Linked DNA regions of Catenuloplanes indicus. The protein of the gene in region 1 binds, or shares a complex with, the protein of each later gene. Links are inferred from orthologs where the notes say so. Each region holds a gene or a part of one and is shown on either strand. Other genes may lie near its edges. The genes, in order: pcrA and uvrB.

Region 1 (14,296 bases):
GCCCTGGATCGCGTCGATCGCGATCTTGGCGACCTTGTCCGGGTCGGTCTCGGCGACCGTCTCGATCTCCATGCCGCCCGCGACGGAGGCGATGCACAGGAACGTGCGGTTCGCCCGGTCGAGCAGGTAGGAGAGGTAGTACTCCTCGGCGATGTCAGCGGTGACGGTCAGCATGACCTTGTGCACCGTGTGACCCTTGATGTCCATCCCGAGGATGTCCGTCGCGCGCGCGGTCGCCTCGTCGACGCCCTCGGCCAGCTTGACGCCGCCGGCCTTACCGCGGCCACCGACCTTCACCTGGGCCTTGACGACGACCCGGCCGCCGAGACGGTCGGCGATCGCGCGGGCCTCCTCGGGGGTCGTGGCGACGCCACCGCTCAGCACGGGCAGGCCGTGCCGCTCGAATAGCTCGCGCCCCTGGTACTCATACAGGTCCACTTGCGCGTCCCGATTCACTCCGCGGCACCCCGGCGCCGCTGCCAGCGTGGATGTGCACCGCTCATCCGGTGATGAGAAGGTGCCTTTCCCGTCACCCTAGCGACCTGGGCACTCCGTGCCGTCAGGCGGGTACATGGTGTGCGGTACTGCACATTCCGCCCGCTCCGCGGTTCTCGGTACAGGTGGTGGCGATGGGACACCAGTTACGCCAAAAATCGCGCATCCGGTTCCGTAACCCCTGTTCAGAGGGCGTCGTTGAGTCAGATGTCAGCGCACGCACGGCGGGCGCGGCACGAGAAAGCGGCCGATGCCCTGTCGGTCGAGGGGTGGCGGCGGGGCATCGCGCATAGAGGGGCCGGACGTGTGAGGGGTGCGTCCGGCCCTTCCCTATTTCCGCATTTCACGGCAATTCCCGGCTATTTACTGTCGGCCGGGATTCCCGCCACATTCGCGCGGACCCAGTCGACGATCGACTGCATGGTGGCGCCGGGGCCGAAAATCTTCGAGACGCCGATCCGCTCCAGTTCCGGGATGTCCGCGTCCGGGATGATGCCGCCGCCGAACACCACGATGTCGTCGACGCCGCGCTCGGCCAGCAGGTCGACCACCCGCCGGAACAGCGTCATGTGCGCACCGGAGAGCACGGAGAGCCCGACCGCGTCCGCGTCCTCCTGGATCGCGGTCTCCACGATCTGCTCCGGCGTCTGGTGCAGACCGGTGTAGACGACCTCCATGCCGGCGTCCCGGAGCGCCCGTGCGACTACCTTCGCGCCGCGATCGTGCCCGTCCAGGCCCGGCTTCGCGACCACAACCCGAATTCGCGGTTCCATAGCTGCCGCACCTCTATTCAGTCATGAGAGATGTCCACAGAGCCACCTTAACGATCGTGCAGCCCCTAGGGGACGAGCGGCTCGCAATCGTGTCGTCACTCGATGAAGTAGCCGCGATCACATCACGTTAGGTATCGGCAAAAATTACGCAGCGCCACTAACGACGGGGGGTACAAATGGTTACGAATTCCGGCATTATGCGTCATGACGTCGCACACCCAGTCAGCAAATCGGCCGCAGAACTTGTGACCGGCCCACCGCTTGGCTACCGTGTCCAACGGCTGTCAACCGGGATACCCCGGAACGGTCGCCCAAACCAGCCAGTGTTCACCCACGGTCAGCGCCCGGCAGTCCGGAGCGCGTCAGCGCCGGGGAGTGAACAGATATCGGAGGGTGTACGTGCGTCAGCGGCTTTCATCCGAGCCCGACCGCTATCGCGGTCGACGTCGCGTACCTACCGTTCCCGGAAGCCGCTACGCGGCGGTGGTGACCACCGCGCTGGTCGGCGCCGGCGTGGTGGCCCTCGGCGCGGGCGCCGCGCTGGACGACGCCAAGGGCGTCGACACCACCGCGCTGAAGAACTCGCTCGACAGCACGACCACCGCGGAGGAGCTGGCCGAGCGCGAGGCGAGCGCCGAGCGCTCCACGCGTGACAGCGAGCGCACCGAGTCCGCGGACGCGGGTGGCCTGGCCACGTCGCTGGCCGAGTCTCCCGATGCCTGGCTCCTTCCGCTGCACGGATACGACTTCACCGCGCCGTACGGCATCCGGTGGAACGAGGTCCACCAGGGCATCGACCTGGCCGCCCAGGAGGGCACGCCGTACAAGGCCGTTCACGGTGGCACCGTGAAGCTGGCCGGGTGGTACGGCGGGTACGGCTACGCAGTCATTGTCGACCACGGCGACGGCGTCGAGACCATATATGGACACTCTTCGCAGCTCATGGTCGAGGCGGGCCAGCAGGTCAAGGCCGGCGACACGCTCGGCCTGGTCGGCGACACGGGCCACTCGTACGGCGCGCACCTCCACCTGGAGATCCACGTCGACGGCGAGCCCCGCGACCCGGTGCCGCTGCTCCGCGAGAAGGGCGTCGACATCCAGCTTGAGGTCGAGCAGGTCTACGGTGCTGTGACGGCTCCCTGACGCTCCGCTTTTCGTTACCGCCCTTCCCGTACCGGGAAGGGCGGTTTTTCGTCTACCCCAGGTTTTCGCTGTTCATCATGTCACTGGCGAAGTTGTGTGCCAGCACACACTTAGCAAGATCAACTTTCCGGACGTTACGGCATTCCGGCGGACAAATCAGCCGTGATCATGACTGATCAGGGTCGATCAGGACCAGGCCGGTGTGGTCCGGCATAGCGGGACCGATCAGCATTCTTCGTCATTGCTGCTGTTCAGCCGACGGAGGTGCGCCCGTGTACCACCACGCGGAGACCGCCACGACGACGGCCGCGGAGGATCGGGTGACCCCCGACGCCCCGGCCGTCCCCGTTCCCCGGGAGATCCTCGAGGCACTGGTCATCCCGAGTCCCCGGAAAAGCCCGGAAGCGCTGGCCGTCCCGCGTCCTCGGGTGAGCCCGGAAACTCCGGTCGCCGCTGGTTCGCAGGCCTTCCCCGGCCTCCCGGGCATCCGTGGTCCTCGGGAAAGCCCCGCAGCCACGGATGACGCCGTCGCTGCCGTCGCTTCAGGCGCCGGTGGCGCCTTCGGTCGCCCGGACACGCCCCGCCTCGCGGCGGACGCCGGTGGCAGCACGACTGCTCCAAGCGGTCGTGGACGGCCCGGCACACCCCGCCACTCGGCCGCGCCGGCCGACGGTGACCTGAACACCCTCGGTGCCGGCGAGCAGCCACCCGCAACCCGGCACTCGGCCGGGGAAGCCGGGGGCAGCGTGAACGCCGCCGGCGATGACAAGCAGCCACCCGAAACCCACGCCCCGGCCGCGGAGGCCGGCGGCAGCGTGGACGCCCCAGGCGATGACGAACGACCAGCCACGTCCCACGCCCGGGCCGTGCAGGACGGCAGCGGCCTCCGGGCTCGTGGTGGGCGGCCGGCGGAGCACGGCGGGCGGCACCGGCGGCTGCCCGGGCGGCACCGGCATCGGTACTACGTGCGGCTTGCGGCGCTGACGGCCGGTGCGCACCGGCGGCCGGAGCAGAAAGCCGCTCATCTTCGCCAGGCCGCCGCGGCCACGCTCGCCGTCACCGGACTGGCGCTCACCGGCGGCGCGACGCTCCACGACGCCGTCACCGGCCCGGACGGGGCCGAGCAGGCCGTACCGACCCCGGCCGCGCTCGCGAACGCGGAAGCGCTGGCGGAGCGCGCCGAAGCCGCGTCCGCCGCCGGCCGGTCCGCCCAGCGGACCGCGGCGGCGAGCCCGGCCGCGGCCCCCTCTGCGCCGACCGCAAGTCCCACGCCGGACAAGCCGAGCCCGAGTCCGTCGCCGGGTAAGAGCGCCGGAACGGCCACACCCACGAGCAGGCCCGCGGCCAAGGCCTGGGTGGATCCGATGCCGGAGGGGCGCACCACGTCCTGCTTCGGCCGCCGCTGGGGCAAGCTGCACGCCGGCATCGACCTGGCCGCGGCGAGCGGCACCCGGGTCCGCGCCGCCGGTGCCGGGACCGTGGTCACGGCCGGCGCGAACTACAGCGGCTACGGCCTGTCGGTGCTGATCGACCACGGCAACGGCTTCTACACGCACTACGCGCACCTGTCGCGCGTCTCGGTCGAGCCCGGTGACCGGGTCACGCCCGGGCAGACCGTGGGCGCGGAGGGCTCGACCGGCAACTCCACCGGGCCGCACCTGCACTTCGAGGTGCACGACGGCATGTGGAACCAGGTCGACCCGGCCGCCTGGATGGCGGCCCGCGGCGTCGACCTGGGGTGCTGACCTACATCTTCTCGATCGGCGCGTGCCGCAGCACCAGCCACACCTTCTGGTCGCCGAAGTCGATCTGGGCGCGTGCGCCCGCACCCTGGCCCTCGACCACCAGCACCCGGCCCAGCCCGTACCGCTGGTGGTTGACCCGGTCCCCGGGTGACACGGACGGCGCCTGGGTGCGCAGGTCACTGGCGGTGGCGAGCTTACTGGCGTCGATGCCCAGCCCTTGCGCGATCTTCTGCGCCTTGCTCGTCCCCCCGACGAACGTGGAATTTCGCGAAGCGCCGCGGCCGCCGACGCCGCCGGCCGAGCCGGACCACGTCGTGTACGACCCCTCGGTGCGCTCCCACCGGACCAGCTCACTCGGCAGTTCGTCGGTGAACCGCGAGGCCGGGTTGTACTGCGGTGCGCCCCAGGCGGACCGGGTGACCGCGCGGGAGAGGTAGAGCCGCTGCCGCGCCCGGGTGATCCCCACGTACGCCAGCCGCCGCTCCTCCTCCAGCTCCTTGGTGTCGGACATGGCTCGCATGTGCGGGAACACGCCCTCCTCCATGCCGGTGAGGAACACGACCGGGAACTCCAGGCCCTTCGCGGTGTGCAGCGTCATCAGCGTGACCACGCCCTGGTGGTCGGCGTCCGGCTCGTCCGGGATCTGGTCCGCGTCCGCGACAAGTGCGACCTGCTCCAAAAAGCCGGCGACGGACGACTCCGGCCCGTCCGCCGCCTCGGTGCGTTCGGTGTACTCCCGGGCGACGCTGACCAGCTCCTGCAGGTTCTCCACCCGGCCCGCGTCCTGCGGGTCGATACTCTCCTCGAGGCCGGTCAGGTAGCCGGAGCGGGTGATCAGCGCCTCCAGCACCTCCTCCGGCGGCGCGGTCCGGGCCAGCTCGCGCACGTCGTCGAGCATCGCGACGAACTCGTTGATGCCGTTGACCGCGCGGGTCGAGATGCCCGGCGCCTCCGCCGCCCGGCGCAGCGCGGCGCCGAACGAGATGCGCTCGCGGTTGGCCAGCGCCTCCACGCACGCCTCGGCGCGCTCGCCGATGCCGCGTTTCGGCGTGTTCAGAATCCGCCGGATGCTCACGGTGTCGTCGTCGTTGACCACGGCGCGCAGGTACGCCAGCGCGTCCCGCACCTCCTTGCGCTCGTAGAAGCGCACGCCGCCGACCACCTTGTACGGCAGGCCGACGCGGATGAACACCTCCTCGAACACCCGGGACTGCGCGTTCGTCCGGTAGAAGACGGCCACGTCGCCCGGCTTGGCCAGACCGTTGTCGCCGAGCCGGTCGATCTCCCGGGCCACCCAGTCGGCCTCGGCGTGCTCGGTGTCGGCCACGTACCCGACGATCCGCTCGCCCTCGCCCTGGTCGCTCCAGAGCCGCTTAGGCTTGCGGGACGTGTTGCGGTCGATCACCGCGTTAGCCGCGTTCAGGATGGTCTGGGTGGAGCGGTAGTTCTGCTCCAGCAGGATCGTGCGCGCGTCCGGGTAGTCGCGCTCGAACTCCAGAATGTTCCGGATCGTCGCGCCGCGGAACGCGTAGATCGACTGGTCCGCGTCGCCGACCACGCACAGCTCGGCCGGTGGCAGCCCGGCGTCTGGCACACCGTTGCCGACCAGCTCGCGAATCAACGTGTACTGCGCGTGGTTGGTGTCCTGGTACTCATCGACCAGCACGTGCCGGAAACGGCGCCGGTACGACTCCGCGACCAGCGGGTGCGACTGGAAGAGGTGCACGGTCGCCATGATCAGATCGTCGAAGTCCAGCGCGTGCGCCTCCCGTAGGCGGCGCTGGTAGAGCTGGTAGGCCTCGGCGACGGCCCGCTCGTTCGGCCCGGACGCCTTCGCCGCGAACTCCTCCGGGTCGGTCAGCTCGTTCTTCAGATTCGACACCTGGGTGGCCAGGCCGCGCGGCGGGTAACGCTTCGGGTCGAGGTCGAGCTCGCGCGCGACCAGCGTCATCAGGCGGCGCGAATCGTCCGCGTCGTAGATCGAGAAGGTCGACTTCAGCCCGGCGTGCTCGTGCTCGGCGCGCAGGATGCGCACGCACGCGGAGTGGAACGTGGAGACCCACATCATCCGCGCGCGGTTGCCGACCAGCGCGGCGACGCGCTCCTTCATCTCACCGGCGGCCTTGTTGGTGAACGTGATCGCCATGATCTCGCCGGGGTGCACGTCGCGCGCGGCCAGCAGATAGGCGATGCGGTTCGTCAGCACCCGGGTCTTGCCCGAACCGGCGCCGGCCACGATCAGCAGCGGCCCGCCGGCGTGCGTCACCGCATCGCGCTGCGGACCGTTGAGCCCGGCGAGCAGCGCCTCCGTGTCGCGGCGGGGCGGCGCGGGGCGGGTCGGCGGCGTGGGCTGGACCGGGGGGACATCAAACAGCGATTGCATCGCGGGCAAGTCTAGGCCCCCGGTATGACAGGCAACCTCGCCGATGCCAAGACGACACTCAAGCACTCTGGCGGGGGACCCACCGATGGACAAGCATGCGTGCATGGATCAATCTCGCAAGCGTCTCTGGCCGGTGCTGCGGGCGCTGGCGACGCCGGCCGCCGCACTGGCCGTCGCCATGGCTCTCGTCCCCGGGAGCGCACCGGTCGCCTCGCCGGCCGACGCCCTCACACCGGTCGCCGTCACGTTCAACGGGGGCGGGAAGACGGTCAAGGGCAACTTCCTCAGCTACAACGACTTCCACGGCGCCATCGACCCGCCGGCCGGCAGCGGCGGCCTGGTCACCGGCGTTCCGGCCGGTGGCGTCGAATACCTCGCCACCTGGCTGACGAAGCTGCGCGCGGAGGCCCGGGCGGAGGGTCGCGGCCGCAGCATCACGGTCGGCGCGGGCGACCTGATCGGCGCGTCGCCGCTGGTCAGCGCCGCGTTCCATGACGAGCCGACGATCGAGCTGATGGACCAGGTCGGGCTGGAGATCAGCTCGGTCGGCAACCACGAGTTCGACGAGGGCGTCAGCGAGTTGATCCGCCTCAACCGCGGCGGCTGCCACCCGGTCGACGGCTGCCAGGACGGCGACGGGTTCGCCGGCGCACGCTTCACCTACCTCGCCGCGAACACCGTCTACAAGCGGTCCGGCCTGCCGATCCTGCCGCCGGTCGAGGTGCGGCTGGTCGACGGCGTCCCGGTCGGCTTCGTCGGCATGACGCTGGAGGCCACGCCGAGCATCGTCAACCCGGCCGGCATCGCGGACGTCACGTTCCTCGACGAGATCGAGACCGCGAACAAGTGGGGTGGCCTGCTCCGCGCGTTCGGCGTGAAGTCGCTGGTCCTGCTGCTGCACGAGGGTGGCCAGCAGAACTCGCCACCGGCCACACCCGGCCTCTCCGACTGCGCGAATTTCTCCGGCCCGGTCGTGGACGTCGTCAACGGCCTGCGCCCCGAGTTCGGCCTGGTCGTCTCCGGTCACACGCACCGCTACTACACCTGCGCGCTGCCGAACGCGCACGGCGCGCAGACCGTGGTGACCAGCGCCGGCAGCAACGGCACGCTGATCACCGACATCGACTACGCGCTGGACCGGCGTACCGGGAAATTCGCCGAGATCACCGCGCGCAACGTGATCGTGGAGAACGGCGTGCGCAACGCGGACGGCACCTGGCAGACCGACCCGGCCACCGGCACGCCGGTCCGCAACCCGGCGCTGCGCGACCCGGCCGCGAAGCGGATCGCGGACAAGTACCGCACCGCGGTCGCGCCGATCGCGAACCGGGTCGTCGGCTCGATCACCGCGACCATCAGCCGCGACGTCGGCGCCAACCAGGAGAGCCCGCTCGGCGACGTGATCGCGGACGCGCAGCTGGCGTACACGCAGGGGGACGGCGCGCAGATCGCGCTGATGAACCCGGGCGGCATCCGCGCGTCCCTGCCGTACGACGCGCAGTCCGGCGGTGAGGCGCCCGGGCAGATCACCTACGGCGAGACGTTCACGGTGCAGCCGTTCAACAACCTGGTGGTCACCCAGACCTTCACCGGCGCGCAGCTCAAGAACGTGCTGGAGCAGCAGTTCGCCGGTTTCGGCGGGCAGACCACCCAGCGCGTGCTGCAGGTCTCGGCCGGCTTCACGTACAGCTACGACAGCACCGCCGCGGCCGGCAGCCGGGTCAGCGCGCTCGCGCTGAACGGCACCCCGATCGATCCGGCCGGGACGTACCGGGTGACGACGAACGACTTCCTGGCGAACGGTGGCGACGGCTTCACGAACCTGACGCTCGGCACCGGCCGCACCACCGCGCCCGGCTTCGACATCGACGCGCTCGTCACGTACCTGGAGGCGAACAGCCCGGTCGCGCCCGGCCCGGCGAATCGGATCACCCGCGTCGCCTGACGGAAAGGCCGGCCAGCCGCCGGATGTGTCCGATAAGTGGGCAAACGCTTGCGCGGTCACATCCGGCCTGGGCATACTCGACGGCGTGTTCCCGCAGGCGCGATTTTATGGCTACGGCTCCGGAGTCCCGGCAGCCGTGGGTCGCGCCTGAACGACAGACCTACGAAAAAGCCCCGGGCTCGGCAGCCCGGGGCTTTTTCGCGTCCCGGAACCGACCCAGCGTGATCAGGAGACCAGAATGGCCACGGTAGTGGAACAGCCCCAGGACGCCGGTCAGCCCAGCCAGGACACCGGTACGGCCGAGGCGACGGCGTCAGCCGCGATCGTCGAGATCCGCTCCCGGATCAACGAGATCGACGATGCGATCATCGCGCTGTGGAAGGAGCGGTCGGCGCTCTCGCAGCAGGTCGGGAAGACACGGGTGGCGTCCGGCGGGACGCGGCTCGTGCTGAGCCGGGAGCGCGAGATCATGGAGAAGTTCCGCGAGGCGCTGGGCGCGGACGGCACACAGGTCGCGCTCCTCCTGCTGCGTGCCGGGCGCGGGCCGCTCTGAACCGGAGGACATGGGAAACGGGGTCCAGCTCCATCGGGAGCCGGGCCCCGTTCCGGGCGGATCAGTCGACCGCGTGCACCACGTCGCGTACCTCGGCGAAGTGGCAAGCGCTCGGGTGCGCCGACTTCGGCCGCAGCGTCAGCATCGGGTCCTCGTCGGCGCACTTCTGCTGCGCCTTCCAGCAGCGCGTCCGGAACCGGCAGCCCGAGGGCGGGTTGGCCGGGGAGGGGACGTCGCCTTCGAGGACGATCTGGTCGCGGTGGCCGCGCAGGGTCGGGTCGGGGACCGGTACCGCCGACAGCAGGGCCTGCGTGTACGGGTGCGTCGGCTGCTCGTAGATCTCCAGGTCGCGACCGGTCTCGACGACCCGGCCGAGGTACATGACCGAGACGCGGTCCGCGATGTGCCGGACCACGGACAGGTCGTGCGCGATGAAGATGTACGACAGGCCCAGCTCGTCCTGCAGCTGCTCCAGCAGGTTGATCACCTGCGCCTGGATGGACACGTCCAGCGCGGATACCGGCTCGTCGCAGACGATGATCTCCGGACGGAGCGCCAGGGCGCGGGCGATGCCGATGCGCTGGCGCTGCCCGCCGGAGAACTGGTGCGGGTAGCGGTTGATGTGGTCGGGGTTCAGGCCGACCAGATCAAGCAGGTCACGGACCCGGCGCTTGCGGTCGCTCTTCGGCGCGACATCCGTGTGGATCTCGAACGGCTCGCCGATGATGTCGCCGACCGTCATCCGCGGGTTCAACGACGTGTACGGGTCCTGCAGCACCATCTGGATGTTGCGGCGGGCTCGGCGCAGCTCGCTGCCGCGGAGCTTGGTCATGTCCTGACCGCGCACGTTGATCGAGCCGGACGTCGGCGTCTCCAGCCCGACGAGCAGGCGGGCCAGCGTGGACTTCCCACAGCCGGACTCGCCCACGATGCCGAGCGTCTCGCCGCGCTTGAGCTCCAGGTCGACGCCGTCGACCGCCTGCACGGCGCCGACCTTCGACTGGAAGACGATGCCCCGGGTGATCGGGAAGTGCTTCTTCAGACCCTTCGTCTGCAGCACGATGTCGTCACTCAACGCCGGTCACCTCCTTCCAGAAGTGGCACCGGGCGGTGCGGTTGTGGGTGACCTGGTACGCGGGCGGCGGCGGGTCCTGACGGCAGACGTCACGGGCGAACCGGCACCGGGCCGCGAACGGGCAGCCCGGCGGGATGTTCGTCAGCGTCGGCGGGAGGCCCTTGATCACGCTGAGCTGCTGGCCCTTGAGGTCGACCCGGGGGATCGACTCGAGCAGGGCCTTCGTGTACGGGTGGGCCGGCTTCGCGTAGATGTCGTAGACCGGCGCCTCCTCCACCACGCGACCGGCGTACATGACCGAGATCCGGTCCGCCACGTCCGCCACCACGCCCATGTCGTGCGTGATCAGGATGAGGCCCATGTTCCGCTCGCGCTGCACCTCGGCCAGCAGGTTCATGATCTGGGCCTGCACGGTCACGTCGAGCGCCGTGGTGGGCTCGTCCGCGATCAGCACCTCCGGGTCGAGCGCCAGCGCCATGGCGATCATGACGCGCTGCCGCATACCGCCGGAGAACTGGTGCGGGTACTCGCCGACGCGCTGCCGCGCCGCCGGGATCTTCACCTGGTCGAGCAGCTCGATCGCGCGCTTCTTCGAGTCCGCCCGGGACATGCCGCGATGCTTGCGGAAGAGCTCGCCGAGCTGGAAGCCGACCGTGAAGACCGGGTTCAGCGCGGAGAGCGCGTCCTGGAAGATCATCGCGATCCGGTTGGCCCGGACCTGGCGGCGCTGGTCCTCCTTGAGCTTCAGCAGGTCGACGCCGCGGTAGCGGACCTCGCCGCCGGTGATGAAACCGGGCGGCGTGTCCAGGATGCCCATGATCGCCTGCGCGGTCACGGACTTGCCGCAGCCGGACTCGCCGAGGATCGCCAGCGTCTCACCCTCGGACAGCCGGAAGTTCGCGCCGTTGACGGCCTTGGCCACACCGTTCGCGGTGCGGAACTCGACCTTGAGGTCCTCCACGGCGAGCAGCGGTGCCGCCGCGTCGATCGGGAGGGTTTCGGTGTTCACCTTGATGTCGGTCATTGTCGTGCTCACCGCAGCTTCGGGTCGAAGGCGTCGCGGATGGCGTCGCCGAGCATGATGAACGCCAGCACGGTCATCGCCAGGAACATCGACGGCGCGACCAGCGGCGGAGCGGACTCACGAACGTGCTTCGACGCCGTGGAGATGTCGATACCCCACGAGATGGCGTTGCCCTTGAGGCCGATGCCGAGGAACGACAGCGTGGCCTCGGTGGCGATGAACTGCCCGAGCGCGATCGTGAGCACCACGATGAACGGTGCGATCGCGTTCGGCAGGATGTGCCGGAACATGATCCGGAAGTTCCCCGCGCCGAGCATCCGGGCGGCCGCGACGTAGTCCTGGTTCTTCGCCGAGATCACTGACGAGCGCATCACGCGCGCGGCGGTGGTCCAGCCCAGGATGCCGAGCACGACCACGACCGCCATCAGGCCGGACGAACCACCGGTGTCGGCCGAGGCCAGGCGCTTGCCGAGGACGATCGCGGCCAGCAGCAGCGGAATGCCGAGCACGATGTCGGTGATCCGGGACAGGATCGCGTCCAGCCAGCCACCGAAAAACCCCGACGACAGCCCGAAGATCAAACCCACCGTCGAGGCCAGCGCCGTGGACAGCACACCCACCCAGATCGAGGCACGCGCACCGTAGACCGTACGGGCATAGATGTCACAACCCTGGAAGTCGTACCCGAACAACGCCCACCCACTACCCGGCGCGTGCTGCCGCGACAACGCACAATCGGCCGGATCGTTCGGCGTGAACAACGACGGCACGATCGCCATCAAAATCACGACCAACGCGATCGCCGAGGCGAACCAGAAAATCCAATTGTGCCGCAGATCCCGCCACGCGTCCTGACCCAGGCTGCGGGCCTTCTCCTCGCCGGTGCCCTTGACGGGGGTGCCGCCCGGCGCCTCCGTCGCGGCAATCGATTGCAGATCACTCATGACACTTCGCCTCGTTCCGGTCCGCCCCGTCCGTTTTCTGCCGTGTGCTCACTCATACCGGATCCTCGGGTCCAGAACCGCGTAGAGCAGATCAACGATCAGGTTGGCCAGAATGAAGATGATCACCAGGATGCTGACGAAGCCGACCACCAGCGGGCCGTCCTCCGTGGTGATACCCCGGAACAGCTGCGAACCCACGCCCGGGATGTTGAAGACGCCCTCGGTCACGATCGCGCCGGCCATCAGGCCACCGAGGTCGACACCGATGTACGTGATCACCGGGATCAGCGAGTTGCGCAGCACGTGCACACCGATCACCCGGTTCCGGGTCAGACCCTTCGCCTTCGCGGTCCGCACATAGTCGGCGCGCAGATTCTCCACCACCGAGGTACGGGTCAACCGCGAATACGTGGCCAGTGAACCGGCACCCAGCACCATCGCGGGCAGCATCAGCGCGTAGAACGTCGGATTGGCACCGGCCGTGGCCGGGAACCAGCGCAGCTCCACGCCGAAGAACAGCTGCATGAGCGGGGCCAGCACCACGATCGGAATCGAGATCAGGACCAGCGTGATGATCAGCGTGGTGTGGTCGAAGATGCCCGCCCGCCGGATACCCGCCACGACACCGGCCACGATGCCGATCAGCGCCGCGAAGACGACCGCCATGACGGCGAGGCGGAACGTGTTGGGCCAGGCCTGGTCGAGCAGAACGGTGATCTCCCGGCCGGTCAGCGACGTGCCGAAGTCGCCCTGGAAGATGCCCTGCATGTAGTAGCCGTACTGGATGATGAACGGCTCGTCCAGGTGGTAGCGCTCGGTCAGCGCCTGCCGGACGTTGTCCGTGATCGGCCGCTCCCCCGCGAGCGCCTGCAACGGGTCGTTTTGGTTGGCGAACATGAGCGCGTAGACGACGAACGTGGCCCCGAAGAACGTGAGCACGCCCTGAAGCAGGCGCCGGATGATGTAACGAAGCATTTCTCAGGCCTTCTCCGCGAGGGATCGCGGTGCAAACTGCCTCGTGAGCAGCGACGGCGTGACACGGCGGTGGCGCCGCGCGTCCGATTGGACCCGCGGCGCCACCCCCGTCATGACGCGGCCTTGACTCAGGCGGCCTCGATCTTGATCAGGTTCACGCGGTTGAAGAGGTCCATCTCGACGTTCTTCACCTTGGTGGAGTGACCGAAGTTGTTCTGGCCGAAGCGCAGCGGGATCACCGGCATGTCCTGCACCAGAAGGTCCTCGGCGGCCTGGTACTTCGCGATGGCCTCCTCCGGCGTGGCGGCGGAGACACCCTCCTTGTACAGGGCGTCGAACTGCTTGTTCGAGTAGCCGTAGTAGTTGGAGGAGCCGTCGGTGGTGTAGATCGGGCCCAGGTAGTTCTCCATGGACGGGTAGTCCATGACCCAGCCCATGCGGAACATGCCGATCGGCTGCTTGTCGTCCAGCTTGGTCAGCAGGTCCGCGAACTTCGGCTCGGCGACACCGGTGCACTCGATGCCCAGGTTCGTCTTGAGCTGGTTGCAGGTCGCGTCGACCCAGTCCTTGTGGCCACCGTCACCGTTGTAGGTGATGGTGATCTGCTTCGGACCACCGGCGGCGTCGTACTCCGACTTGGCCTTGGCGGCGTCGAACGCGCAGTACTGGCCGCAGGTGTCCTCGCGGTAGCCGGCCACGACCGGGGAGACGAAGGAGCGGGCGGCGGTCTGCGAGCCCTTGAAGACGCTCGTGATGATCTCGTCGCGGTTGATCGCCTGAGAGATCGCGCGCCGCACCTCGGGCTTGCTGAACTCCTGCTGGTACGTCGGGAACGCGACGAACTGGAACGTGGAGGCCGGGCTCTTCTTGAACCGGTCGCCCAGGTCGGCCTCGGCGCTCGAGATGTTCTCGGTCGGGATCTGCTTCAGCACGTCCAGGTTGTCCGCGGCCAGGTCGGCGTAGGCCGCCGGCAGCGCCTGGTAAATCTTGAAGATGACGCCCTGGACCTTCGGCTTCTCGCCCGGGTACTCGGCGTACTGCTCGACCTCGATCTGCGAGTCGTGCTGCCAGGTGCCCTTCATCTTGAACGGGCCGTTGCCGATGATGGCTTCCTGGAAGTCTTCCTTGACGACACCCTCGGAGGCGAACGCGGCGGCCGGCAGCGGGTAGAACGCGGTGTAGCCGAGCATCGTCTTGAACTCGGAGAACGCCGCGGCCAGCTTGACCGTGAAGGTCAGTTC
Region 2 (14,218 bases), 1.5 Mb from region 1 along the record:
AACTCCTCCGGCGCGTGGGCGTAGAACCAGTTGCACAGCATCGTGGCGATGGTCTGGTGTCCGGTGTTGGCTGAGGGGACCACGTGGATGACTCCGTCAACGAGCTCCACGCGCGGTGCGTCCGGGGGGAGGTTGAGCAGGTCTTGGAGCGTGTAGTTGGCAAGTGCCTGACGCACGGGGTCCGGCTGCCACACGGCGGCCTCGGGTCCGATCGGCTCAGCGCTCACCCGGAAAGCCTACGGCGTACCGGCTAGATCATGTGGTCCCCGGTTTGCCGGTCACGAAGATGGCGGTGCCGGGGAAGAGCCGGCCGCGCAGCGGGGACCACTGGCCCCAGATGCCCTCGTGCCCGTCCGGCCACTCCGGCTCGATCAGGTCGCGGAGGACGAAGCCGGCCGCGACCAGCTCGCGGATCCGGTCGCCGAGCGTACGGTGCTGCTCGACGTAGGTGGGCTCGCCGTCGACGTTCTCCTCCACGTACGGGCGGCGGTCGAAGTACGAGTGGACCGCGCGCAGACCGCCCTCGCCCGGATCGTCGAGGAAGATCCAGCGCATCGGATGGGTGACGCTGAAGACCCAGCGGCCGCCGGGGCGGAGCACCCGGAACACCTCGCGGTGCGCGGCCGCGGAGTCGGCGACGAACGGGATCGCGCCGAACGCGGTGCACACCACGTCGAACGTGGCGTCCGCGAACGGCAGCGCGAGCGCGTCCGCCTGGACCAGCGGCACGTCGATCCCGGTGCGCGCGTTCCCGGCGGCGGCGTGCCGCAGCATGCCGGCGGAGAGGTCGAGCGCGACCGCGGACGCGCCCTGCGCGGCGAGCCACCGCGCACCGGCGGCGGCACCGGCGCCGAGTTCCAGAACGCGGCGGCCGGTCACGTCACCGAGCAGCCGGGCGTCGGCCTCGCGCAGACCCTCCGGGCACCAGACGAAGTCGGCGTCGCCCAGGAACTCCCCGTGTTCGGCCTGGTAGTCGTCGGCATCGATGTCCCACCAGTGGCGGCTGGCCCGGCGGCTCTCGTCGTCGGTCACGTCCCGGCGGGTGACCTCGGTGCCGATCTCGACGCCGTCCATGGGTTCGCTCACCTGCGGGAGGCTACCGGGGGACTGTGACGGGGGTGACATCCGGGACCAACTAGGGCGTTTGACGACCAAATCCCGGCCCATCTCGGTTGACCTGCCGGGAGGCCTTGCACGCTGTGGTAATGCACAGGGTAAGCTAGTCGATGCGCTCGCGGATCGTGTGCCTCGGCAGGGAGCAGGTCCGCGGTCGGCTTGATTCAGTCGCCCCGCTGCAGCATGTCCATGACTACTCGGCATGACCATGACTCCTCGGGTGTTGAGACTGTGCCCGCCGACAGGCCGTGGGCGCAAGCACCAGTCGCGACACCATCCGTTCGGAGCAACTGTCCACATGACGAGCAGCATCGAGGCCACCTCGAGCGCCAACAAGGTCACCATCGACGACCTCGGCAGCGAGGAGGCATTCCTCGCCGCGATCGATGAGACCATCAAGTACTTCAACGACGGCGACATTGTCGAAGGCACCGTCGTTAAGGTCGACCGGGATGAAGTCCTGCTCGACATCGGCTACAAGACCGAGGGCGTCATCCCCTCGCGCGAGCTGTCGATCAAGCACGACGTGGACCCCGCGGAAGTGGTGTCGGTCGGTGACCACATCGAGGCCCTCGTTCTCCAGAAGGAGGACAAGGAGGGTCGTCTGATCCTCTCGAAGAAGCGGGCGCAGTACGAGCGCGCCTGGGGCACCATCGAGAAGATCAAGGACGAGGACGGTGTCGTTCGCGGCTCCGTCATCGAGGTGGTCAAGGGCGGCCTGATCCTCGACATCGGGCTCCGGGGCTTCCTCCCGGCCTCGCTCGTCGAGATGCGGCGCGTCCGTGACCTCCAGCCCTACGTGGGCCGCGAGCTGGAAGCGAAGATCATAGAGCTGGACAAGAACCGCAACAACGTGGTTCTTTCCCGCCGCGCCTGGCTCGAGCAGACCCAGTCCGAGGTGCGCACCGAGTTCCTCAACAAGCTGCAGAAGGGACAGGTCCGCAAGGGCGTCGTCTCCTCGATCGTCAACTTCGGTGCCTTCGTGGACCTGGGTGGCGTCGACGGCCTGGTGCACGTCTCGGAGCTGTCCTGGAAGCACATCGACCACCCGTCCGAGGTCGTCGAGGTCGGCCAGGAGGTCGAGGTCGAGGTCCTGGACGTCGATCTGGACCGCGAGCGTGTCTCCCTGTCGCTGAAGGCGACGCAGGAGGACCCGTGGCGTCAGTTCGCCCGCACCCACGCGATCCAGCAGATCGTGCCGGGTAAGGTCACCAAGCTCGTGCCGTTCGGTGCGTTCGTGCGCGTCGACGACGGCATCGAGGGCCTGGTCCACATCTCCGAGCTGGCCGAGCGCCACGTGGAGATCCCGGAGCAGGTCGTGCAGGTCGGCTCGGACGTCATGGTCAAGGTCATCGACATCGACCTCGAGCGTCGCCGCATCTCGCTGTCGCTGAAGCAGGCCAACGAGGGCTTCGTCGAGGGCGAGGAGCACTTCGACCCGACCCTCTACGGCATGGCTGCCACGTACGACAACGAGGGCAACTACATCTACCCGGAGGGCTTCGACCCGGAGACCGGCGAGTGGATGGAGGGTTTCGACAAGCAGCGCGAGACCTGGGAGACGCAGTACGCCGAGGCGCGGCAGCGCTGGGAGGCCCACACCAAGCAGGTCGTGGCCGCCCGCACCGCCGACACCGAGGCCGCCGCGAACGCGGCTGCCGGCGTCAGCACCTCCACCCCGGCGGCCGGCGGCGCGACCAGCTCGTCGTCGTCCTCCTCGTCCTCGCCGCGTCAGGCCGAGGAGCCGGCCGGCACGCTGGCCACCGACGAGGCGCTCGCCGCTCTGCGCGAGAAGCTCGCCGGCGGCAAGTAAGCCGCAGGTAAGGCAGTAGGAAGCCCCGGTCGCGGACGCGTGACCGGGGCTTCCCGCATTCCCGGCTAAGATCGCGGCCATGCTCTCCGTGGGTCTGACCGGCGGCATCGGGGCGGGCAAGTCCGCCGTCTCCGCCCGCCTCGCCGAACTCGGCGCGATCGTCATCGACTCCGACGTGCTGGCCCGCGAGGTCGTCGCACCCGGCACCGACGGACTGGCCGAGCTGGTCGCCACGTTCGGCGACGGCATCCTGACCGCGGACGGCACGCTCGACCGCCCCGCCCTCGGCGCCCTGGTCTTCGGCGACGACACCGCCCGCCGCCGCCTCGAGTCGATCATCCATCCCCGGGTCCGCGCCCGCAGCACCGAACTGGCCGAGGCAGCCCCGGACGACGCGATCGTGGTGCACGACGTCCCGTTGCTGGTCGAGTCCGGCCTCGCGCCGCTCTACCAGCTGGTCGTCGTGGTCGAGACGCCCGAGCCGATCCGGATCGCCCGCCTCACCCGCGACCGCGGCATGACCGAGGACGCAGCCCGTGCCCGCATCGCCGCCCAGGCCACCGACGCCCAGCGCCGCGAGGTCGCCGACGTCGTACTCAGCAACGCCGGCACCCACGCGGAACTGATCTCCGCGGTCGACGCGCTGTGGGAACGCCTTCTGCGGCAGCGCGGCTGACGTCCTGCCCGGCTTCGCCAGGCAAAGATCAAAAGCTTGGAGTTCTTCTTCCCGCTCCCGGCGCGGTGGCGTTCCGCATGCTCCCGCGGGCACCGGTCGTCGCTGGCGCTCCTCCCTGCACGTCCCGCCGCCGGTCACCACAACCCCCGCGGCACCTCACCCCGCGATGCGTCCATCCACCCGATCGGATGGTGCGCCGCGTGCGGAACGGAGCGCCGGCGAGGTCCGAGCACCCGGCGGGCTTTCCCCACTCCGAGCATGCGGACCGCACCACGCCGAAAACACCGAAGATCGAGACCTCGGAGACGGCTACCCGGATCTCGGCACGCGCGGCAGAGCGGGGATGTTCTCGTCCGGGGTGAGGTCGAGTTGGGCGTAGCCGGCCGCGCGGGTCAGCAGTTCGACGCGGCGCAGGACGCCGTCGGTGCCGATCCAGTAGCGCATGCGCGCGTAGCCCGGGGCCACGTCACCCTCGGCCGCCTTGGGAATCTCGAAGACGCCGACGGCCTCGCCGTTCACGGTGTCGTCGCGCAGGTGCCGGGCGGAGTCACGGATCGCGGCGGGTTTGCCGCGGCCGGGGCCGCCGAGTGCCATCGCCTCGGTGAGCAGCAGGTCGAGGTCGAAGCCGCCCATTTCGTCGGAGCGTTCGGACCAGGGCGTCGACGTCCACTCGCCGCGCGGTGCCCGCAGCGGCGGCAGCTGCCAGCCGGCGGCCTCGGTGGGGACCGGGCGGGTGGCGACCGCGTCCGAGGTGGCGATCATCAGTTCGTCCGGTACCTCGCCGCCGGGTGTGCGGAGCAGCAGGTAGGCACGGGTGCGGGTCCAGTCGAGCCAGCCCTCGCCGCGGCGGAGCGCACCGTCCAGGGACGGGAGCGTGACCGAGATCCGGCCGCCGACGGCGCGCAGGTCGGCCACGCGCAGGCCGGCGAGTAGGCGTGCCTCGTCCGCGGTCACCTCGCGCGGGGCGATCGGCGCGCCGCCGAACGCGGCCACGGCACCGAACGCGGGCGTCCCGCCACGTCGCAGGTCGATCTCCAGGGGCAGGTTGCCGGGCAGCGTGGCCGCCATTCGGCGCAGGTCACCGTCGCGGCCGAGCCAGTAGCGGACGGCGCCGCCCATGTCGGCGAGGCGGGTGGAGGCGGGGGCGGTGGACGGTGGCGGGGGCGGGACCGCGGGGCCGAGGAACACGTCGACCACGTCGCCGCCGACGGTGTCGGTGCTGAGCCAGCGCGAGTCGCTGTCGCGCAGCGTGTCCGCCGAGTCGGGCCGGGTCGCGGACGCTCCGAACAGGAGCGTGAGCAGCGCGTCCACGGACGTGGCGGCCGAGTTGCCGGTCGTGCCGGCGGCCGCGGCGCGGACCCGCCAGTCACCGGACGGCGGGTCGGTCGGCGGCGGCCCGGCGGAGGCCCCGCCCGGGTCCGCGGCCGCGCTGGTGCTACCCGGCTCGGTCATCGTGGCGACCAGCCCGGGTACACCCTGGACCAGCGCGGACGCGGCGCCCGGGCGGGTGACCCGCAGGTAGGCCAGCTGCCGGCGCCAGTCGACCCAGCCCTCGGCGCGCAGCTGGTCGCCGCCGATCGTGGCGGTCACCGCGGACGCGCCGTCCGTGTGGTTGCGTACCCGCATGCCGGCCAGCCGATCCGCCTCCGCCGCGGACAGCGGCCGCGCGGCCGGGCCGTCGCCGGTGGGCGCGCACGAGCCGAGGCCACCGAGGAGCCCGGCCGCGGCGCTGCCGAGCAGGCCGATCAGGGACGCGAGCGCGATCGCACGCCGTTTGCTGGAAGTCACGGAGGTTGAAACGAGCGACGCAGGCTCTGGGCGCGCTCGCGGCGACCGGTCTGCGCCGTTGGCGCCACCGCACGGGGCGCGCTCACCGGGTGATGAGCCCGGGGCTGCAACCCGCCGTGCGCCGGTCGAGCGGCCGGTGTGGGGGCCGCGTCGGTGCCGGACGGCCGCCGCGAGCGGCCTACCCGTCAACGGTACGGCGGGGGGCCCGGCCGCACAATCGTAATATCGAAGGCGATCATGCACTGCCCGTGACCGGGAAACTTGTCGGACCCCGGGCGTACCGTGGGGGACATGGCGCTCGACATTCCCCGGATCGACAACCGGTTCCAGGTCATCAGCGACTTCAAGCCCTCCGGTGACCAGCCGGCGGCGATCGACGCGCTGGAGCGCCGCGTCCGTGACGGTGAGCGCCACAGCGTGCTGCTCGGCGCGACCGGCACCGGCAAGAGCGCGACCACGGCGTGGCTGGTGGAGCGCCTGCAGCGGCCCACGCTGGTGCTCGCGCACAACAAGACGCTCTGCGCGCAGCTCGCCAAGGAGTTCCGCGAGCTGCTGCCGAACAACGCGGTCGAATACTTCGTGTCGTACTACGACTACTACCAGCCCGAGGCGTACATCCCGCAGACGGACACCTACATCGAGAAGGACTCCTCGGTCAACGAGGAGGTGGAGCGGCTGCGGCACTCCGCAACCATGTCGCTGCTCACCCGCCGCGACGTGATCGTGGTGGCGACCGTCTCCGCCATCTACGGCCTCGGCACGCCGCAGGAGTACCTCGAACGCGCCGCCCGGGTGACGGTCGGCCAGGAGATCGACCGCGACAAGCTGCTGCGCCGCCTGGTCGAGATTCAGTACACCCGGAACGACATGGCGTTCCAGCGCGGCACGTTCCGGGTGCGCGGCGACACGCTGGAGATCATCCCGGCGTACGAGGAGCTCGCGCTGCGGATCGAGCTGTTCGGTGACGAGGTGGAGAAGATCTCCTATCTGCACCCGCTCACCGGCGACGTGGTGCGTGAGGTGCCGACCGCACTGATCTTCCCGGCCAGCCACTACGCCACCGGCCAGGAGCGGATGGAGCGGGCGATCGGCGACATCGAGGTGGAGCTGGCCGAGCGGCTCGACGAGCTGGAGCGGCAGAACAAGCTGCTCGAGGCGCAGCGGTTGCGCATGCGCACCACGTACGACCTGGAGATGATGAAACAGGTCGGCTTCTGCAACGGCATCGAGAACTACTCGATGCACATCGACGGCCGGCTGCCCGGCAGTCCGCCGCACTGCCTGCTCGACTACTTCCCGGACGACTTCGTCACCGTCATCGACGAGTCGCACCAGACGATCCCGCAGATCGGCGGCATGTTCGAGGGTGACGCGTCGCGCAAGCGCATGCTGATCGACCACGGCTTCCGGCTGCCGTCCGCGGCGGACAACCGGCCGCTGCGCTTCGACGAGTTCCTGGAGCGGGTCGGCCAGATGGTGTTCCTCTCCGCCACCCCGGGCAACTGGGAGCTGGAGCAGACCGGCGGGGAGTTCGTCGAGCAGGTGATCCGCCCGACCGGTCTGGTCGACCCGGAGGTCGTGATCAAGCCGACCAAGGGCCAGATCGACGACCTGATGCACGAGATCAAGCTGCGCACCGAGCGGGACGAGCGGGTCCTGGTCACCACGCTGACCAAGAAGATGGCCGAGGACCTGACCGACTACCTGCTGGAGCACGGCATCCGGGTGCGGTACCTGCACTCCGAGGTGGACACGCTGCGCCGGGTGGAGCTGCTGAGCGAGCTGCGCAAGGGCGACTACGACGTGCTGGTCGGCATCAATCTGCTGCGCGAGGGCCTCGACCTGCCCGAGGTGTCGCTGGTCGCGATCCTTGACGCGGACAAGGAGGGCTTCCTGCGCAGCGGCACCTCGTTGATCCAGACGATCGGCCGTGCCGCGCGTAACGTCTCCGGCCAGGTCCACATGTACGCGGACAAGATCACCCCGTCGATGCGGCAGGCGATCGACGAGACCGACCGTCGCCGGGCGAAGCAGGTGGCGTACAACACCGAGCACGGGCTCTCGCCGCAGCCGCTGCGCAAGAAGATCCACGACATTCTGGACGACATCTACCGTGAGGCGGAGGACACCGAGGCGATCGTCGGCGGTGCCGGGCGGCAGATGTCGCGCGGCAAGGCCCCGGTCCCGGAGACCCGGTCGAAGGGCGGCAAGGGCACGAGCACGCCGGCCCGCGCCGGGATGGCCCGGGCCGAGCTGGCCGAGCTGATCCAGAACCTGAACGAGCAGATGCTCGGCGCCGCGCGCGAGTTGCAGTTCGAGCTGGCCGCGCGGATCCGCGACGAGATCAACGAGTTGAAGAAGGAGCTGCGGGGCATGGACGCCGCAGGCGTGAAGTAACCGAGGGTAGCGGACCGGCGTCACTCAGCGCAGTGGTGCCGGTCCTTTTTGCGGGGATCTGTTCCTGCACGTGCAGGAGGGTCTGCATGCGCAGGTGACAATGCAGATTCCTTGATGGACACTTTGTTTGCGCAGGTCACCCCGCGGGGTGATAGTGGTTAGGTTTACGGTCATTAACGCCGATTCGCCGTTTCGCGCGGACTATGTGGATCAACAACTTTCCGTGCCCGGTCCGGCCGGGTGCGGAGTCGCTCCGTGACGTACCCGCGCGGCCCGTCCGCGGCGTTCATCGATGCTTAACGTCGCAGGTCGGGCGCGGGGTGGGCGTCGCGCGCAGTGGTGATCGCACGGGCCCGCGAAGTGCCGCGCCGGGATGTGCGCAACGGTAAACATGCGAATTGCACTGTCCAATTGCGGATGGCTACCGCAACGTTGCTGCCTGTAATCTCCTTGTCGCCACGAACGTCGGCACCGGGAGAACCAATGCCACCCCCCAAAAGTCCTACGGTCCGCCGGTTGCGGCTGGGCACCGAGTTGCGACAGCTGCGGCGCAGCGCGACCCTCACCTTGGAGCAGGTCTGTGACCGGCTCGGCTGGGCCTCGACCTCGAAGCTGTCCCGGATCGAGCTGGGGCAGAGCCGTCCCGATCTGGCCGACATCATGGACCTGTTGGACATCTATCAGGTGGACGGTCCGAACCGGGACAAACTCATCGTCATCGCCCGGGACGCGGCCGCGGCGCGCGGCTGGTGGAAGGCGCTCGGTGACATGGGACCGCGCCAGCGGAGATATGCGGAGCTGGAAACCGGCGCCGCTGACATTTTCGAGTTCCACCAGTACGTCGTGCCCGGCCTGCTGCAGACGCCGGAGTACGCCCGGGTCCGGGTCCGCTCCGGTCGCGCGCTCTACCCGGGCCTGGACATGGACGCGGACAGTCGCGCCCGCGCGGCCCGGCACGTGGTCCTGCGCCGTGAGCAGCCACCGCGGTACGAGGCGATCATCGACGAGTCCGCGTTCCACCGGCAGGTCGCGCCGCCCGAGGTGATGCGCGGCCAGCTGCGGCACCTGCTCGCCATGGCGGACCTGCCGAACGTGGCGATCCGGATGCTGCCGTTCCGCGCGCCGCTGCAGGACGCGTACGTGCCGCACACCGCGTTCTCCGTCTACTCGTTCCCGGATCCGGCCGACCCGCGCACGGTGGTGCTGGAGACGATGAGCGAGGACGTGCACCTCACGGACGACGAGGAGGTGGCGCGCTACCTGCTGGTCGCGGACTGGCTGCGGGCGGCGGCGCTGCCGGAGGAGGAGACGCGCGCCTACCTGGCCCGGGCGGCCGACGTCCGGTCGGAGCAGGCGCGGGCGATCCCCGCTCAGCGCGGGGTCAACGGTGGTGGCTGATACGGAGGGCGATGGGAGCACGTCGAACTGGCTGGGTGAAGAGCAGCCGTAGCCACGCGAACGGCAACTGTGTCGAGGTCGCGGCGGACGCGGGGACGATCGCGGTCCGGGACTCCAAGGACCCCGGGCCCCGGCTCCGGTTCGCGGGAGCGGCCTGGCGGGCGTTCGTGCAGCGTGTCAAGGGCTGACCAGCACAGCGGAGAGCCGGGCCCCTGGCAGGGGGACCGGCTCTCTCCGCATCCGGCCCGGCCGCCCGCGAGACGGCCGGCGGGTCAGGCGGGGACGTCGGTGAAGTGCTCGACCCGCGGCGGGCCGGCGAAGAACGGGCCGATCAGCGCGCGCCACTGGGCGAAGCGCTCGGTGGCCCGGAAGTTCTCCTCGTGTGCGGCCACCGAGTCCCACTCGACGAGCAGGACGAACCGGTCCGGCGTCTCGATGCCGCGGGTCATCCGCACCGAGCGGCAGCCGGGCGTGCCGGCCAGGATCGGGTGCCCTTTCGCGTACGCCGCCGCGAACTCGTCCTCGTGACCCGGCACCACGTCGATCAACGCAACCTCAAGAACCATGTCCGGCAGTCTCGCACGGAGGGAATTCACCTAGCCTCCTAGGAAGAACTAGGCGCCGCGGGCAAGGAGCGTGTCGAGCGGCACTGCGGGGTCCCGTTCCGGGCGTCGCCGGAATGAGGCACAATTGCGCGCGAAGGAGGGGAGTATTCCCCTTACGGCGGTGTCGTCAGCACGGCGAAAACCCGGACACGGGTGGACTCCCGGCGCCGTCGGTCACGGATCGTGTCATGCCGTGGCGGAAGAGACCTCCGGACAGTCACATACGAGTGCACGTAGCCGTGAGTGGGTACCTTCTTACTTCGCGTAAGGGTAGGCCGCTGCGGCGAAGTGCTGTGTCTGCCGGAGGATTCCGTTGAACGTACCCGCCTGGGTCTGGGCCGTCACGCTGGCCGCGATGGCCGTCGTGCTGATCGTCGACCTCGTCATCATCGGGCGCCGCCCGCACGAACCCTCCCCCCGCGAGTCCGGGATCTGGGTCAGCATCTACGTCGGCCTCGCGCTGCTCTTCGGCGTCGGCGTCTGGCTCTTCGCCGGTCCCACCTACGCCGGGCAGTTCTACACCGGCTGGCTGACCGAATACAGCCTGTCCGCGGACAACCTGTTCGTCTTCGTGGTCATCATGGGCCGCTTCGCGGTGCCCCGGCAGTACCAGCAGACCGTGCTGCTCGTCGGCATCATCCTGGCGCTGGTGATGCGCGGCGCGTTCATCGCCGCCGGCGCCGCGCTGATCACGCAGTTCTCCTGGGTGTTCTACATCTTCGGCGCGTTCCTCATCTACACCGCGATCAACTTCGCGCGGGAGGGGCTCGAGGAGGAGGCCGAGGACTTCAAGGAGAACGTGCTGATCCGGTGGAGCCGCCGTGCGCTGCCGATCTCGCCGAGCTTCGACGGCGCGCGGCTGACCACGGTGCACGCCGGCCGGCGGATGTTCACGCCGATGCTGATCGTCATGATCGCGATCGGCACCACCGACCTGATCTTCGCGCTCGACTCGATCCCGGCGATCTTCGGCATCACGCAGGAGCCCTACCTGGTCTTCACCGCGAACGTGTTCGCGCTGATGGGCCTGGTCCAGCTGTACTTCCTGCTCGGCAACCTGATCGAGCGCCTGGTCTACCTCTCCAAGGGCCTGGCGATCATCCTCGGGTTCATCGGCGTCAAGCTGATCCTCGAGGCGCTGCACGAGAACAACCTGCCGTTCCTCAACGGCGGCGAGCACATCGAGTGGGCCCCGACGATCCCGATCTGGCTGTCGCTGGTGGTCATCCTCGGCACGCTGGTCATCGCCACCGTCGCCAGCCTGATCAAGACCGCGGCCGACGACCGCAAGGAGGCCCGTCGCAAGGCCGCCGAGGGCACCGAGGAGCCGGTCCTCAAGGCCTGAAGGCAACCGGGCCGAAAGCCCTAAGAGGCGGATATATACCCGCTTCCGGCGTGGTCCGGCCGGCATGCTCCCGTGGGCACCGGTCGGCCCGAGGGGCCTCCCTGCACGTCCCGAGGTGGTCACCGCAGAGCGAAAAGCCCCGCTCGCCGTTCCGGCGAGCGGGGCTTTTGACGTGCTGGATCAGTTGGAGTGCTTGCGCCGGGCGGCGGCGCGGGCGCGCTCCTGCTGGTTGAGGATCACCTTGCGGATGCGGACCGCGGCCGGGGTGACCTCGACGCATTCGTCCTCGCGGCAGAACTCCAGCGCCTGCTCCAGGGAGAGCTTGCGCGGCGGGATCAGCTTCTCGGTCTCGTCGGAGGTGGAAGCCCGCATGTTGGTGAGCTTCTTCTCCTTGGTGATGTTGACGTCCATGTCGTCGGAGCGGGAGTTCTCACCGACGATCATGCCCTCGTACACCTCGGTCGACGGCTCCACGAAGAGGCTGCCGCGCTCCTGGAGGTTCGTCATCGCGAACGCGGTGACCGGGCCGGAGCGGTCCGCCACCAGCGAGCCGTTGTTGCGGGTGCGCAGCTCGCCGAACCACGGCTCGTACTTCTCGAAGACGTGGTGCAGGATGCCGGTGCCGCGGGTGTCGGTCAGGAACTCGGTCCGGAAGCCGATCAGGCCGCGCGCCGGGACCAGCCACTCCATCCGGATCCAGCCGGTGCCGTGGTTGACCATCTGCTCCATCCGGCCCTTGCGGGTGGCCAGCAGCTGAGTGATCGCGCCGAGGTACTCGTCCGGCGCGTCGATGGTGAGGCGCTCGACCGGCTCGCAGGTCTTGCCGTCGATCTCCTTCGTGACCACCTGGGGCTTGCCGACGGTGAGCTCGTAGTTCTCCCGGCGCATCTGCTCGACCAGGATGGCCAGCGCCAGCTCGCCACGGCCCTGCACCTCCCACGCGTCCGGCCGCTCGGTCGGCAGCACGCGCAGCGACACGTTACCGATCAGCTCGGCGTCCAGCCGGTCCTTCACCATGCGGGCGGTGACCTTGGCGCCCTTGACCTTGCCGACCAGCGGCGAGGTGTTGGTGCCGATGGTCATCGAGATGGCCGGCTCGTCGACCGTGATCAGCGGCAGCGGGATCGGGTTCTCCGCGTCCGCCAGCGTCTCGCCGATCATGATCTCCGGGATGCCGGCGACCGCGATGATGTCGCCCGGGCCCGCCGAGGTGGCCGGCTTGCGCTCCAGGCCCTCGGTCATCAGCAGCTCGGAGATGCGCACCTTGGAGGTGGTGCCGTCGGTCTTGCACCAGGTGACGGTCTGGCCCTTGGCGATCGTGCCCTCGTGCACGCGGCACAGCGCGAGACGGCCGAGGAACGGCGACGCGTCCAGGTTCGTCACGTGCGCCTGGAGCGGCGCGCCCTCGGTGTACGACGGGGCCGGGATGGTGTTCAGCAGCGTGGTGAACAGCGGCTGCAGCGAGTCGGAGTCGTCCGGCACGGTGCCGTCGGCCGGCTGGGTCAGCGACGCGATGCCGTCGCGCGCGCAGGCGTAGACGATCGGGAAGTCGATCTGCTCCTCGTCCGCGTCCAGGTCGAGGAAGAGCTCGTAGGTGTCGTCCACGACCTCCTTGATCCGCGCGTCCGGCCGGTCCACCTTGTTGATCACGAGGATGATCGGCATGCGGGCCTTGAGCGCCTTGCGGAGCACGAAGCGGGTCTGCGGCAGCGGCCCCTCGGACGCGTCGACCAGCAGGACGACACCGTCGACCATGGTCAGGCCGCGCTCGACCTCGCCGCCGAAGTCGGCGTGGCCGGGGGTGTCGATGATGTTGATGGTGATCGGGTCGCCGGTCTCGGGCACGTACCGCACGGCGGTGTTCTTCGCCAGGATGGTGATGCCCTTTTCGCGCTCCAGGTCCATGGAGTCCATGACCCGGTCGGCGACCTCGGCCCTTGCGGAGAATGCGCCGCCCTGCCGGAGCATGGCGTCGACCAGCGTGGTCTTGCCGTGGTCGACGTGGGCGATGATCGCGACGTTACGGAGGTCGGAGCGGGTCTGCATACCTTTAGTGTCCCGAACCTGCGATCTATTTGCCTAATCGGGGGTCCATCCCGATGCGAGTGTGACGGGTGAGCCTTGCGATGCTGTCCGGATGACCTCGGGGGTGTCATGGAAGGCCTGGTAGAGCAGCTGACCGGGCTGCCGTCCACGCTGATCTACCTGGTCGCCGCCGGGCTGGTGCTGCTGGAGACCGCGTCGTTGATCGGCCTGACCGTGCCGGCCGAGGCGACGCTGCTGCTCGTCGGGTTTCTGGCGTTCCAGGGCCGGCTGCACCTCGGCGTCGCGCTGGTGGTGATGATCACGGCGGCCGCGACCGGTGACTCGCTGGCGTTTCGGTCCGGGCGCCGGTACGGGCCGCGGCTGCGGGCGAGCGCGCTGGGCCGGCGGGTCGGCGCGGCGCGGTGGGCACGCGCGGACGCGCTGATGACCCGGTACGGCGCGCGGGCGATGCTGCCGGTGCGCTGGGTGGCGTTCGTGCGCACGCTCGCGCCGCGGCTGGCCGGCAGCAGCGGCGTGCCGTACCGCCGCTTCCTGCCCTGGAATCTCGCGGGCGTGGCCAGCTGGGTCGGCGTCTCGATCGTGGCCGGCTATCTGGCGGGGGAGTCGTACCGCCGGATGTCCGTGGTCCTCGGCGGTGCGACCGGCGCGGTGCTGGTCCTGATCGGGATCGCGGTGGCGCTGGTGCTGATCGTGCGGACGCCGCGTCGGCGTGCCCGGGTGGGGAAAACCGACCTGGCGGGGTAAACGACCGCTGAGGGACGAGCGGAGGTTCGGTGTGATCGGGTCGGTGGCGACGGCGGTGCTGGGGGCGGGACTGGGCCTGCCGAAAGCGACAAAAACCAGAATTACTGTCAAACGCGATCTGTCGGTACGGGCCCGGGACGGAGTCATCCTGCGCACCGACCACTACTCGCCCGGTCACGACGGGCCCGCCGTGCTGATCCGCTCGCCGTACGGCCGGGGCACCGTGGTGGCGCTGCTGGGCCGGCTGCTGGCCGAACGTGGCGTGCACGCGGTGGTCCAGTCCTGCCGCG

The links.
Region 2: the proteins of pcrA (region 1) and uvrB are in contact, whole or in part, in a crystal structure (PDB 7EGT), measured with the Thermus thermophilus proteins. The link is inferred for Catenuloplanes indicus from one-to-one orthologs. Residues at the interface, in WP_096412145.1 of Thermus thermophilus: His654, Arg656, Phe657, Gln666, Asp668, Glu669, Lys680, Arg681, Leu682, Ser683, Lys685, Tyr686, Ala687; in WP_096411307.1 of Thermus thermophilus: Glu23, Leu25, Arg26, Asp27, Gly28, Glu29, Arg30, Phe31, Arg55, Glu326, Asp327, Phe328, Glu379, Ser382, Gln383, His398, Gly400, Arg401.

The regions. Positions count from the first base shown.
Region 1 is NZ_JAUSUZ010000001.1:4,130,973-4,145,268, forward strand. What follows is about bases 3,849-6,879. They hold pcrA (DNA helicase PcrA), read right to left. Parts: upstream 6,540-6,879; coding sequence 4,158-6,539; downstream 3,849-4,157. Other genes in these bases: J2S42_RS18555 (M23 family metallopeptidase), read left to right, coding at 3,849-4,156; J2S42_RS18565 (bifunctional metallophosphatase/5'-nucleotidase), read left to right, coding at 6,718-6,879. Outside these bases: sucC (ADP-forming succinate--CoA ligase subunit beta), read right to left, coding at 1-438; icmB (coenzyme B12-dependent isobutyryl CoA mutase small subunit), read right to left, coding at 855-1,268; J2S42_RS18550 (M23 family metallopeptidase), read left to right, coding at 1,668-2,411; more of J2S42_RS18555, read left to right, coding at 3,377-3,848; more of J2S42_RS18565, read left to right, coding at 6,880-8,484; J2S42_RS18570 (chorismate mutase), read left to right, coding at 8,723-9,037; J2S42_RS18575 (ABC transporter ATP-binding protein), read right to left, coding at 9,099-10,112; J2S42_RS18580 (ABC transporter ATP-binding protein), read right to left, coding at 10,105-11,136; J2S42_RS18585 (ABC transporter permease), read right to left, coding at 11,145-12,080; J2S42_RS18590 (ABC transporter permease), read right to left, coding at 12,129-13,055; J2S42_RS18595 (peptide ABC transporter substrate-binding protein), read right to left, coding at 13,184-14,296. UniProt on the Escherichia coli protein: A helicase with DNA-dependent ATPase activity. Unwinds DNA duplexes with 3'-5' polarity. Translocates on single-stranded DNA with 3'-5' polarity. Initiates unwinding more efficiently from a nicked substrate than double-stranded DNA.
Region 2 is NZ_JAUSUZ010000001.1:2,650,968-2,665,185, reverse strand. The notes cover bases 5,285-8,237. They hold uvrB (excinuclease ABC subunit UvrB), read left to right. Parts: upstream 5,285-5,684; coding sequence 5,685-7,790; downstream 7,791-8,237. Other genes in these bases: J2S42_RS11960 (hypothetical protein), read right to left, coding at 5,285-5,393. Outside these bases: J2S42_RS11980 (Uma2 family endonuclease), read right to left, coding at 1-227; J2S42_RS11975 (class I SAM-dependent methyltransferase), read right to left, coding at 256-1,074; rpsA (30S ribosomal protein S1), read left to right, coding at 1,415-2,929; more of J2S42_RS11960, read right to left, coding at 3,915-5,284; J2S42_RS11950 (helix-turn-helix domain-containing protein), read left to right, coding at 8,274-9,188; J2S42_RS11945 (DUF397 domain-containing protein), read left to right, coding at 9,200-9,376; J2S42_RS11940 (antibiotic biosynthesis monooxygenase family protein), read right to left, coding at 9,461-9,754; J2S42_RS11935 (TerC family protein), read left to right, coding at 10,149-11,138; translational GTPase TypA, read right to left, coding at 11,319-13,184; J2S42_RS11920 (CocE/NonD family hydrolase), read left to right, coding at 13,960-14,218. UniProt on the Escherichia coli protein: The UvrABC repair system catalyzes the recognition and processing of DNA lesions. A damage recognition complex composed of 2 UvrA and 2 UvrB subunits scans DNA for abnormalities.